One region of the Paenibacillus sp. FSL H3-0302 genome, then DNA from elsewhere that is predicted to be linked to it. Evidence: riboswitches for the same ligand, from Rfam matches in the RefSeq annotation. Region 1 holds a riboswitch; each other region holds the start of a gene.

Evidence for each region. A riboswitch is a leader RNA that binds a small molecule or an ion and turns the genes downstream of it on or off. The one in region 1 is predicted to bind cyclic di-GMP.
Region 2: linked by a shared signal. The riboswitch ahead of MHH50_RS04770 (glycosyl hydrolase) and the one ahead of MHH50_RS03235 (transglutaminase-like domain-containing protein) in region 1 are both predicted to bind cyclic di-GMP.
Region 3: linked by a shared signal. The riboswitch ahead of MHH50_RS01930 (anti-repressor SinI family protein) and the one ahead of MHH50_RS03235 (transglutaminase-like domain-containing protein) in region 1 are both predicted to bind cyclic di-GMP.

Annotation. Positions count from the first base shown of each region.
Region 1 is NZ_CP150284.1:733,793-738,007, forward strand. It holds gene MHH50_RS03215 (phospholipid carrier-dependent glycosyltransferase) at 1-69, shown strand, start outside; gene MHH50_RS03220 (glycosyltransferase family 2 protein) at 167-1,147, shown strand; gene MHH50_RS03225 (GtrA family protein) at 1,134-1,541, shown strand; gene MHH50_RS03230 (class D sortase) at 1,644-2,309, shown strand; cyclic di-GMP riboswitch class I at 2,423-2,505, shown strand; cyclic di-GMP riboswitch class I at 2,580-2,660, shown strand; gene MHH50_RS03235 (transglutaminase-like domain-containing protein) at 2,674-3,483, shown strand; rRNA gene MHH50_RS03240 (16S ribosomal RNA) at 3,850-4,215, shown strand, end outside.
Region 2 is NZ_CP150284.1:1,117,701-1,121,915, reverse strand. It holds gene MHH50_RS04775 (glycosyl hydrolase) at 1-453, opposite strand, end outside; gene MHH50_RS04770 (glycosyl hydrolase) at 605-2,155, opposite strand; cyclic di-GMP riboswitch class I at 2,168-2,247, opposite strand; gene MHH50_RS04765 (sugar phosphate nucleotidyltransferase) at 2,384-3,757, opposite strand.
Region 3 is NZ_CP150284.1:433,992-438,206, reverse strand. It holds gene MHH50_RS01945 (signal peptidase I) at 1-320, shown strand, start outside; gene MHH50_RS01940 (TasA family protein) at 411-1,019, shown strand; gene MHH50_RS01935 (helix-turn-helix domain-containing protein) at 1,189-1,518, shown strand; gene MHH50_RS01930 (anti-repressor SinI family protein) at 1,626-1,781, opposite strand; cyclic di-GMP riboswitch class I at 1,809-1,893, opposite strand; gene MHH50_RS01925 (2-oxoglutarate dehydrogenase E1 component) at 2,364-4,215, shown strand, end outside.

The DNA.
Region 1 (4,215 bases):
TCAGGGATGCAGGTCAGTGGAGATTACGTGAAAGATATGCTGCGTTGGTTCCCAACTTGGGTTTTCTAGGATTTAATAAAAATCTATAAAATAAGTTTATGCATGCAGCGTTATTATGAAGTGTAGATGGATGTAACGCTCCAAAAAGCTTGTAGGAGGAATAAAGGTGAAAGCCAGATATAGTGTGATTGTACCCATGTTCAATGAGGAGCAAGTAATTAGCCATACTTATGAACGTTTGAAAAAAGTAATGGACGAGTGCGGCGATACTTATGAGCTGGTCTTCGTCAATGACGGCAGTCGTGATCGTTCCGCCCAGATGATTCGGGAGATCTGTGAACGAGACGAGCATGTCAAGCTGATTGACTTCTCGCGTAATTTCGGACATCAGGTAGCGATTACAGCTGGCATGGACTATGCCGAAGGTCAAGCGGTTGTTGTTATTGACGCTGATCTTCAGGATCCTCCGGAGGTCATTCTGCAAATGATCGAGAAGTGGAAAGAGGGCTACGACGTTGTATATGCGAAACGCCTGAAGCGCCACGGAGAAACGATGTTCAAAAAGGTCACCGCGAAGCTTTTTTACCGCCTGCTCAGCAGTATGACAAGTGTAGATATTCCTACGGATACAGGCGATTTCCGTCTTATTGACCGTAAGGTATGTGATGTCCTGCGGGGACTTAAAGAAAAGAACCGCTATGTCAGAGGTTTGGTGAGCTGGGTTGGCTTCAAGCAGACTATGGTGGAATATGAAAGGGAAGAACGTTTTGCTGGAGAAACCAAATATCCGCTGAAGAAAATGATTCGTTTTGCGTTAGATGGCATCACCTCTTTTTCACATAAGCCGCTTAAGATTGCTACGTATATTGGATTCTTTCTTTCATTTTCTAGCTTTCTCTATTTATTTTTCGTCTTGTTCCAAAGGATATTTTTCACCTCCTGGACGGTTCCGGGCTGGGCTTCCATTGTAGGTGTCAATCTGCTCTTTAACGGTATTGTTCTGATGCTGTTGGGTGTGATTGGGGAGTATATCGGACGGATTTATGACGAGTCTAAAGATAGACCGCTATATATTGTTAGTGAGACTAAAGGCTACCAGAACGAAGAACAACTGGACCGCCGGAAGGACCACAATGATGTCAGATAAGAACTTGCGCGCTGCATTCATACAGTTCCTCAAATTTAATGCCGTAGGTTTGCTCAATACGCTTATTGATTTTGTGATTTTCACATTGTTGAATTCACTAGGGATGGTATACGCATTGGCGCAGGTGATCTCCTATAGTGCAGGCACGGCGAATAGCTTTATTTTGAATAAAAAAGTTACCTTTCGTGATCGCAACCGGGGGAATAAAGAAGGCTTCGACCGCGTACAGCTGGTCAAGTTTATCGTGCTGAATCTGGTAGTGCTCGGAATATCACTGTTGTTAATGCATCTGTTGACAGATAAACTAGGTATTCAAGTCTTGATCTCCAAGGTGCTGGTTACCTTTATCACGGTGATCATCAATTTCTTTGGAAGTCGTAAATGGGTATTTTAAACATTAATTTCAGGCAGAAGGAGTTGCTATGCTTAAAGGCAAGTAGCTGTTTCTGCTTGATTTGTATATAACCATAGAAACAATATACGGAGGTGAATAACATTGCGTAAATTCTCCTATCTACTCATACTGGCTGGGATACTTATCATGTTATATCCGACAGCTAACGAGTGGTACAACGACAGGCAGCAGGAGAAGTTATTAGAAACGGCTGAACTAAGCACTGCCGATAGTACTCCCCAGCCAGATCTAAAGAGCAGGTATGCTGAAGTTACTCAGCTGTTAGCAGAGGAATCGGTTCTGGATGCTCAGGCACAGCCCCAACCCCAAGAGACAGAAAAGCCTGAACCGGAGATTGAAGTCGGTGGCAAAGTAATCGCACTAATTGAAATCGATAAGATTGATTTGAAGCTGCCTGTATTAGAAGGGGCTACAAAAGCTAATATGAAACATGCTGCAGCCCATATGAAAGAAACGGCACCCCTTGGAGAGATCGGGAATGCTGCAATCGCGGCGCATCGGGCTAGAACTACGGGTCGTTTGTTTAACAGATTGAATGAGGTTGTTGTGGGGGACGTCATCACGATAAAGACTAGTGATCAGGTGTTTAACTATGAGGTGTATGATATTTCTGTTGTAGATCCGAGTGACGTCTCCGTTCTTGACGGGAATAACAAGGATAAGATTCTTACTCTGATTACATGTGATCCGCTAGTGAATCCAACGCATCGGCTGATTGTTCATGCCAAATTAACAAAAGGAGAATAGTGAATGACAAGAAAACACAAATACCGGGAGATATTTATAAAATAATGGGTAATCTAGTAAATTAGGTCTTGTTCACAACTATAAATATGATAGTATTATACTATGAAAGCTAAACACGATAACGGCAAACCTTCCGAAAGGTAGGGACGCAAAGCTAAAGGGCCTTTTCCCGAAAGGATGGCAGCCAGCTACCGAATGAAGAGGCTTTTTTTGTTTGTTTCGAATGGATTCTATCAATTATATCTAGTAAAGCTAGAACAGATAGAGCTTATACGATAACGGCAAACCTATCGAAAGGTAGGGACGCAAAGCTAAAGGGCCTTCCCGAAAGGATGGCAGCCAGCTACCGAAAGGAGTTTTATCCGTGAAAAAGGTTTATTTTATGCTGGTGGCGTTGTTCGTCCTAATGACTTCAGTTCCGGTAAGTACAGCTCAAGCTGCAAGTGCAGATGCCAGTTGGTTGATTACATCCAAAGTGGCTCAAGGTGTGATTGGTATTAACTATGATATTCCGAAAGATAAAAGAATCAAACTCATGATCACCAAAGATAACAGCAGCTATACATATAACTTGTATGCTTCTGGACAAGCTGAGGACTTCCCTTTGCAACAAGGAAATGGGACTTATAAGGTTTCTGTTCTGGAGAACACAACCGGTAATAAATACAAAGCATTATATTCCGAAGTAGTAGACGTAACCATGAGTGACTCGAATTCCGTATATTTGGGCTCCGTACAGAATGTGAAATGGAGTTCTTCTGATAAAGCGATTGTCAAAGCTAAACAATTAGTACAAGGCAAAACAACAGACGAAGAGAAAGTTAAAGCGATCTATAACTATGTAGTTGCGAATGTACAATATGATTACTCTCTTGCTAATAGTGTAACTACTGATTATATTCCAAGCATCGATAAGACATTGACTACTAAAAAAGGGATTTGCTATGATTACGCTTCTCTTTTTGCCGCAATGCTGCGGAGTGTAGATGTTCCTGCTAAGTTGGTAATGGGGAATACAAGCTACGTTACGCAATATCATGCCTGGAACGAAGTGTTGCTTAATGGGAAGTGGGTTACCATTGATACTACAGTGGATGCAGGACTTGCAAAGAGTGATAAGAAAACCGATTTAATTAAAGCCTCAAGCAAATATACTGCGGCAAAATACTATTAAGTTCGTCGCTAGAAACATAACTCTATTAAATAAACAACTAGCTTAATTATTAAGCTAGTTGTTTATTTTTATATTAGGGGTTGCTTTTCTATTAATAGTTGGGGTATTATAGGTAAGCGTTGTTAGACAGCGTACAGGCGATATAGACGAGGCTGATAAAAAGCTTCGAAAAATAAAGCTTGCATTTCTGAAAACAACATGATATATTATAAGAGTTGCTGCTGAGACATTAAACGGCGCCAACGAGAACTTGATCTTTGAAAACTGAACAACGAGTGAGTAGGAAATCACGCAAGTGAAATCCAAATTAGAGAATTAATTTTCTCGTCAGATGTTTCAAAATGAGCATATCGCTCTTTTCAATACTAATTGGAGAGTTTGATCCTGGCTCAGGACGAACGCTGGCGGCGTGCCTAATACATGCAAGTCGAGCGGAGTTATTTTGAAAGCTTGCTTTCAAAATAACTTAGCGGCGGACGGGTGAGTAACACGTAGGCAACCTGCCCTTCAGACTGGGATAACTACCGGAAACGGTAGCTAATACCGGATAATTTCTTTTTTCTCCTGAGAGAAGAATGAAAGACGGAGCAATCTGTCACTGAGGGATGGGCCTGCGGCGCATTAGCTAGTTGGTGGGGTAACGGCCCACCAAGGCGACGATGCGTAGCCGACCTGAGAGGGTGAACGGCCACACTGGGACTGAGACACGGCCCAGACTCCTACGGGAGGCAG
Region 2 (4,215 bases), 380 kb from region 1:
CCACTCTGGAGAGGTTCCCGGTAAGCTCTGATGGAAGGTCATCGCTACAATGCCACCCTCTTGATGCCATTCAATTGCACTGTCTATAACAGCTTGCCGCTGTTCTGCGATCGTCTCTTCGGATTGATTATTAATCGCCCCTAATTCATAACCATGTAGAACAGCATTTTGTCCCGAAGTATTCTTCAGCTTATGAACCAGTTCATCTGGACTTTCTAGATAATCATGCTGGCCGGACAAGAGCCCTTTGCCACGTAGATTTACCAAATTACTTAGTAGTTGCTTGGCTTCTTCAGAAGCCGAAGGATTACTTGGTATAGCCGGAGGTAGGGAGGAAGAAACACTCATAGCCTTCGGAAGACTTTTAACCTCTCCCCAAGGCAGCAAGGAAAAAATAATAAAGACCGGTAACATAGTAAACAACAATCTGTTTTTCTTATAATATTTACGCAAATAAATCCTCCTTTCGGTAGCTGTACTGCCTCCACAGGTGTTAAAAACATACCTGTTATCGGACAATCGTCTTCTGACCTAATGAGGACTATAGCTTAGTAGCTCTGCAATAACGCAGAGCCACTAAGGATCGACCTTTAATTTTCATCAATCAGGAGACATCCGGAAGAAAAAGTGCACTTGCTGGAACTGTCTCTTTAGCTTGACTAGCACTTTCCCACATCAAGCGGACTCTCGCATCGCCTTCATTCTCGTAATACTCCACCTTGATATCATATAGCTGGCCAGCCTTCAGCGTTATAGTGCCCTTACGCTCAGTACCACTTTGCTTAGTCCAACTATCAATCACGGATTCCCCATTCACCCAGACACGGATACCATCATCTGAGGTAGTGTAAAATGTATATTGCTCATTATATAATGGCTTGATTTTACCGCTCCAACGTATGGAGAACCGATCAATCCCGAGGGCGGCATCCGGCGAGCCTTGCCGCCAATTGAAATCGATTATTGCATCAGTTCTGTTAAGAGCTGCTGCTCCCGACAACTGCATGTTGTTGTAATACTCTCCTGCAAGCCCCTTCGCGAGAGGAATTGCTGCCTCCCCCTCTTCTTCGGAAGGTGCCGGCGCTGGTGCGGCGCTAGGTGTCGGTGCCAGACCAGTATTTAATTTATCTCTGGTCAGGGTATAGTTGCTATTCATAAATGTTTTGATTGTGTCTGCACTGTTATTCTCGTAAAGCATTTTTCCCCAGCTCATCATATACGTCCATTTACTTTGCGATTGCTGAAGCTTCTCCAGATTAGGCATTTCACCATTTTCCCCGATCGCAATCGGTTTGCCTGCGGCTAGACTCAATAAGCTGTCATAGTATTTTTGCTGGTAATCATTTTCGTATATATCTGCTGCCAGAATATCTACTTTATCAGCACCTGGATAAGTTAGCGCATAAGGATCTGACCAAACATTGGGAGCATTCGGACTCCATACCCATAACAAATTATTTAATTTATGAACGTTAACAAAACGGTCATACATAATATTCCATAGTTTAGAAAAGTTATTTTTCTTCCCCCACCAGAACCAGTTCCCGTTCATTTCATGATAGGGTCTCCAAAGCACCGGAACATTGGCATCGCGCAAGCTTTTTAAAGAGACGGCCACCTTATCAAGCTCAGCGATCAGATTGTTATATTGCTTGGTACCCGGTGTAACGTAACTATCGAACTCACTCTGGCTAAGTGTTTTTTTCACATTATCCCAGTCATAAGAGGTGCCCGGCAGGTTAGCATGAAAAGTCATAGCTACGATCCCGCCCGCTTTATTCCAGTTGATGGCGCTGTTCACCACATTTTGACGTTGCCAAGCCATCGTTGCTTCGGACTGACCACTGATCGCACCCATTTCATAACCGTGAAGAGCCGCATATTGCCCGCTGGTTCCCTTCAGCATATTGTTAATTTCATCTGGACTTTCTAAATAGTCATGTTGACCGGCAATAATACCTTTTCCTGAGATCGAGTAAAAATAGTTAAGCAGCTTTACGGCTTCAGGTGAGGCACCTGGGGTAACTGGCGTTCCAGAATTTGAAGCAGCTATGACAACAGACGGCGAAATTCCAACAGCAAGCGGAAGTGCAGTCAGAAACAGGACGAGTGACAGAAATGCACCAAACAATCGATACGTACGGTAAGCTTTCAAAATAATCTCCCTTTCGGTAGCCAGGCTGCCACTCTTTCGAAGGCCCTATAGCTTTGCGTCCCTACCTTTCGATAGGTTTGCCTTTTCAATTTAAGAGAAATAATCTCTCTTACCGTAAGTATCGACGACAATTAATGATATATTTAGTGTTTTTATGACTTTTTTTGATAATTGAGTCAATTTACCTGTTTCAAGAAATTTTGAATTGGTTAAATAGATAGGTTAGACCTATGAAATGAATTGTTGTAGTTCTATATCATTCCAGTCTAAAGTAATACGTATGTTATCTTCTTCTACTAATTCAGACCCCGTCTGTACCTCTATAAACTCAACATCCGTCAAAGCAAGGATCGCGTGCTTCGTTCCTTCCGGTATACGTACCACGTCCCCAGCCTTCACATTATGTTTTTTCTCATTCAGCACAATACTTGCTTCGCCGCTGACGATTGTCCAAATTTCACTACGCTTGCGATGTAATTGATAGCTGATATTATTCCCCTCGGATATAAAAATCCGTTTGGTCAGCACTTCATTGCCTTCATCATATTTCACATAATCAATAACTTTGTAATGGCCCCAACGGCGTTCCTCGTACATCGGTCTTTGTTCAAAGGTCTTCAGCACTTCTTTAATCCGTGGGCTCTCAGCTTTATGGGTAACTAGAATCCCATCCGGGCTAGCCGCAATGATCAGATCCTTCGCACCAATTACCGTAATCGGAATGTCCAGCTCATTAATCAAGCAAGTCCCCTCAGAATCCGCCGTCACAAAACCTTTTCCTACATGCTTGCTGCTCATTTCCTCTGTCAGCGTATTCCACGTTCCAAGATCCTTCCAGAATCCATCATACGGCTGCACCACAATATGTTCTTCTTTCTCCACCACTTCATAATCAAAGCTGATGGAAGACAATAGCTTATACTGCTTCTGCAATTCTTCATATCCTAAAGGCAACCCTTTACGCTGCAAAATATCTAACAAGTACCCTAAGCGGAAGGCAAACACTCCGCAATTCCACAAGGCATTTTGTTCGATGAGCTGTTCTGCTTGTATGCGGTCTGGTTTCTCTTGAAAGTGACTCACCTTCATAAAACCATTTTCCCCCGCCTCTTCGGTGGTAGGAATAATATATCCGTATTTCTCTGAGGCATGTTCAGGAACAACACCCATTAGAGCCAGATTTGCTCCACTTTCCAGCATGGTCCCCTCAAGCATAGCTATGGTATCGAAAAAAGATGCTTCTACATAAGGGTCAACAGGCAATATTGCTACCGTCTCCGCTGGAGAAACACCTGCCACTGAATAAAGATAGGTAGCTGTTAAGGCGATAGCCGGAAAAGTATCCCGACGCTCCGGTTCAACGATAATCGGCACATGACTTCCCAGTTGGCTTTGTATCATTTCTACTTGGCCACGGCCGGTGGCCAGATAAGATGATTCTGCCATCCCTGCTTCCTCCAGCTGTCTCCAGACACGTTGTACCATGGATTCTGGTTCACCTTGAGGGCTTTCAAGTACCTTTAGAAATTGCTTTGAACGTGAGTCGTTGGACAACGGCCATAACCGTTTACCTGAACCGCCTGATAGAAGTACCATTTTCATAGAATGAACCCTCCTTGAATTATGGAAATCGAGCATATTTGAATTGTTATCAAAACGTCAGCTTCCACTTAGCCTTATTTCGAGCGGATGCACTAAAAAAATTTGTTAGGTAGAAACCACTCCAAGGGATTTTGGACTTCCGATCGCTGTTATCCTCAGATTTCCTGATTGAACCGCTTCTCGCGGTAGAAATCCGAGGATAGCATATGCTTTCGAAGCTAGCTTTCCTACGGAAATCTTTCGGGCGAACACTCCGTTTCTACAGTTCCAAATTCCCTTTCCGTTCTTAACCTAACCAACTTCTTCTTAATACTTGATCCGTGCGTACCGGGCTGTACCAGCCGGAAGCAAGCACGTTTTTCTAAAGATTTGTTTCTGCTCCGGGGGAGGCAGCTGCAACTGCAACAACTGTAAGAACAACTGCAACTACAAGAGCAAGACTAGTTGCCACCACAGAG
Region 3 (4,215 bases), 300 kb from region 1:
GAATTGTAGAAGCGACCGTCAATAACGCTACTGGTGAAGCTGTTTATCGCACTAAAGGCGATAACAACGACGCGCCCGACATGAACCCTACCAGTTCTGTGAATGTTGTAGCTCAGTATACCGGGGTCACTGTACCCTATGTCGGTTACGCTATGAATTTCGCGGTTTCCAAAGCTGGAAGTGTAGTCCTCATGATCGTGCCTGGCTTGATGCTTCTGCTCTATGCTCTGTATACCTCTTGGAAGGCTGTAGCTGCATTAGAAAAGAAAAATGCTGCCCTACTGCCAGCCTCACCGCCCCCAACAGAAACACAGCCCTAAGTTGATTGTCCACTTCCGCTTACGAACCGGAAGATACAATATATAAATTTTATAAAAAATTCAAACACAAATTTGAGGAGGAATTTTATTATGGGTATCAAGAAAACATTGGGTCTTGGCGTAGCATCTGCAGCACTGGGTTTATCATTAATCGGCGGAGGAACCTTCGCATACTTTAGCGACACTGCGCAAAGCACAGCTACATTCGCAGCGGGCACGCTCGATCTGAACTCCGACCCTTCTGTCATCGTTAATATTCCTAACCTGAAACCAGGTGATACTGTAACTAAATCCTTCAAATTGAAAAACGATGGTTCGCTCGATATCGGATCTATTATTCTGAATACATCGACTCAAATCACGGATGCTAAAGGAGATAACTACCTGGATTTAGCCGAGTTCATTAAAGTTAAATTCCTTAGAAATAATGATAAAGGAGTACCTATCGTCTCTCCTGAAAATGTAGTTTATGAGACTACACTTGCTGCTTTAAAAAGTCAGCATCCGGATCTCGTAAAAAATACAGGTTGGGATCAACTCTTTACCGAAGCATCCGGTATTAAAGCCGGTACCAACGACAGCTTCTCCGTCCAATTCGAATTTGTGGAAAATAACCAAGATCAAAATATTTTCCAAGGCGATAGCTTAACACTGACTTGGGATTTCGTAGCTAAACAAGGTGCGAAAAAAGACTACTAAGATCAATAAAGTAATTTAATAAAATACTCGAAGAGCAGCAGATCCTGAATCCGGCCACGGATAAGCAGATTGCTGCTCTTCTCTTTACAATAAACTTTGTCCGATTTATTGATATTTGCTATACTAATAACAAAAATTACGGAGGGGCGTCAGCATAGTGCCACAGAATATGGGCCAACGTATCCAGCAGCTCCGCCTAGACAAGGGTTTCTCCCTATCTGAGCTTGCGGACAGAGCAGATGTAGCTAAGTCGTATCTTAGCAACGTGGAGAGAAACATCCAATCCAATCCATCCATCCAGTTTATCGAAAAAATCGCTGACGCGCTTCAGGTATCCATTCATGCCCTACTCTATGGAGAACCCAATGATGCAGAGGAATCACATTTAGATTCGGAATGGTTCCGATTGGTGCAGGAAGCTATGGACTCAGGCATTAGCAAACGCGAATTCAAAGAATTTCTGGACTATCAGAAATGGAAGCTCGATCAAAAGGATTAATACTTCCTACTAATCTGGTACGATCCTCTCTTCTACTAAATCATATCGAAAAAGGACACAGCGAAGAACCGCTGTGCCCTTTTTCGATATGTAACCCCTCTAATGTATTACTGCACGATCTGCACAGTTTTCTCATGAAAGAACTGGCGGATTTCATCTGCCTTAATGCCAGCCTTCTTAGCTGCTAATAATAAATGTACCCACTCTTGATCCAGATCAATAAACTGCTGTTCTCTGTTGCTACCCTGGTTGGACTTTTCCAAAAAATCTCCCCCTAAGATTTTACGTCCCCAGGCAATCCGGCTGTCATAGTATCTCTACCTTAGACCCGCGACTTTGTGCCCCTGCCTTTCGGCAAGTTTACCTTTTACTGGACCCTTTTCACGAAAGGATCTACTTAAAAAACTATAAAATTACTATCTGCAATAACATTATACAAAAAGAAAGCGGAAAAGTGTGTCGATTCCTGGTTACTTTCTATTTTAAAAACGAAAAATAAAAGATTTTTTTTCAAAGATCTTGTCCGATTATCACGATACTCGTCCGTTACATAAAATAAATTGTACTAGCAAAATAAATATTTACTGACCTAATAGTTAAAAATAAGGATAATAGAATCATTTTAATAGGCCTTTAGAATGGGTAATGAGAAGAAACACCCTTCTTTTCATTAGAACAAGCTAACCCATACCATTTTGCGAACGTATTGGACGAAAGAATGAATTGATTACAGTGGCCGAAAGTAGCACAATAAGATGAGAAATGAAACCGCAATCATCACAGCTCCAGTAAGCGTTGACACAAAATGTCACGTATGGAGTTCATCCGTTAAGGAGGATGTATTCATGGCAGCCAAAGAGCCCTATAACGAATCCATTTGGAGTAAGTATTACGGACCCAATTTAGGCTACATTCAAGAAAGATATGAACAGTTTGTGAAAGATCCCTCCACCGTAGAAAATAATTATCGCGAGCTTTTTACAAATTCGGGACCTCCTCCCCTAACTCCGGATAGCGAACCGGCTCCTCAGCCGCGCATCTCGGGAGACACCGAATGGCTTAGAAAAGCAGTAAGAGCTTCCAAGCTAATCGCCAATATTCGTATATATGGCCATATGGCCGCTGAAATTGATCCGCTGGTACGCGATCAGAATCCCATGGCAAAATATCTTGAGCTTGAAACCTATGGGCTGACCCGCGAAGACCTGATCGCACTGCCTGCCACGCTTATATGGGAAAATGCGCCGAATGATGTGCATACCGGATGGGATGCCGTGCAACGTATGCGTCAGGCATACACCAAGACTATCGCCTATGAATTCGGGCATGTGCATGAAGAAAAAGAACTGCAATGGCTAAATAGACAGGCAGAATCCACCAGCTCACCAGCACCCCTAAATAATACAGAACGCAAAGAGCTCCTGAACCGCCTGATTCAGGTAGAGCAATTTGAAACCTTCCTCCACAAGACTTTTGTAGGTCAGAAGCGTTTCAGTCTTGAAGGCAATGATGCTCTTGTGCCGATGTTAGATGAAATCGTACGTGCTGCTGCACATGACGGTGCGGAGCATATTTTGATGGGCATGGCGCATCGCGGCCGCCTCAACGTTCTTGCACATATTTTGGGCAAACCTTATGATATCATATTTTCAGAGTTTCATCATTCTCCGAACAAGGAGCTTTTCCCTTCCGAAGGCTCCACAGGCATTAACTATGGTTGGACAGGTGATGTGAAATACCATCTCGGTGCAGACCGTGCTGTCCGTGAAGGAGAAACCGTACGCACAAGAATAACACTAGCGAATAACCCAAGTCACTTGGAATTCGTCAATCCTGTCGTGGAAGGTTTCACTCGTGCCGCACAAGAAGATCGGAGCACTGCAGGACTGCCGAAGATTGATACCAGTAAAGCTATGGCGGTGCTGATGCATGGCGATGCTGCTTTTCCAGGTGAAGGAATTGTTGCAGAAACGCTTAATATCGGCAAACTTCAAGGTTATCAAAATGGTGGGACGATCCATATCATTGTTAATAACCGAATTGGTTTTACGACTGAAAGTGAAGATTCCCGTTCTACGCATTATGCGAGTGACATCGCCAAAGGGTATGAAATCCCAATAGTCCATGTCAACGCTGATGACCCAGAGGCCTGCGTAGCAGCTGTACGTTTAGCTAGCGCATACCGCCATCAATTCAAAAAAGATTTCGTAATTGATCTCATCGGCTACCGCCGTCATGGTCACAACGAAATGGATGATCCTGAAACCACACAACCTATTGTCTACGGCAAGGTTCGCAATCATCCAACCGTCTACAAGGTTTATGCAGAGAGACTGAAAAACGAAAAGGTTCTTACCGCCGAAGACGTACAAAAGATGAATGCTGAAGCAGAAAGCGTATTGCAGCGTGCGTACGATACTATGAAGGAAGGCAATCATAAGAAAAAAGAACCCAAAGCCTTCATTCCTCTACAAACGGACCGCGCAGCGGCAAACACTACAGCGGTATCCATCTCCAGCCTGCAGGAGATCAATCGTGAACTGTTGACGGTTCCTGCTGGATTCCAGGTTTATCCGAAGCTGGAGCGCATTTTACAACGTCGTAAAGATGCACTGAATGAGGGTGAAAAGGTCGACTGGGCACTAGCTGAAACATTAGCCTTCGCTACCATTCTGAAAAATGGAACGCCCATCCGAC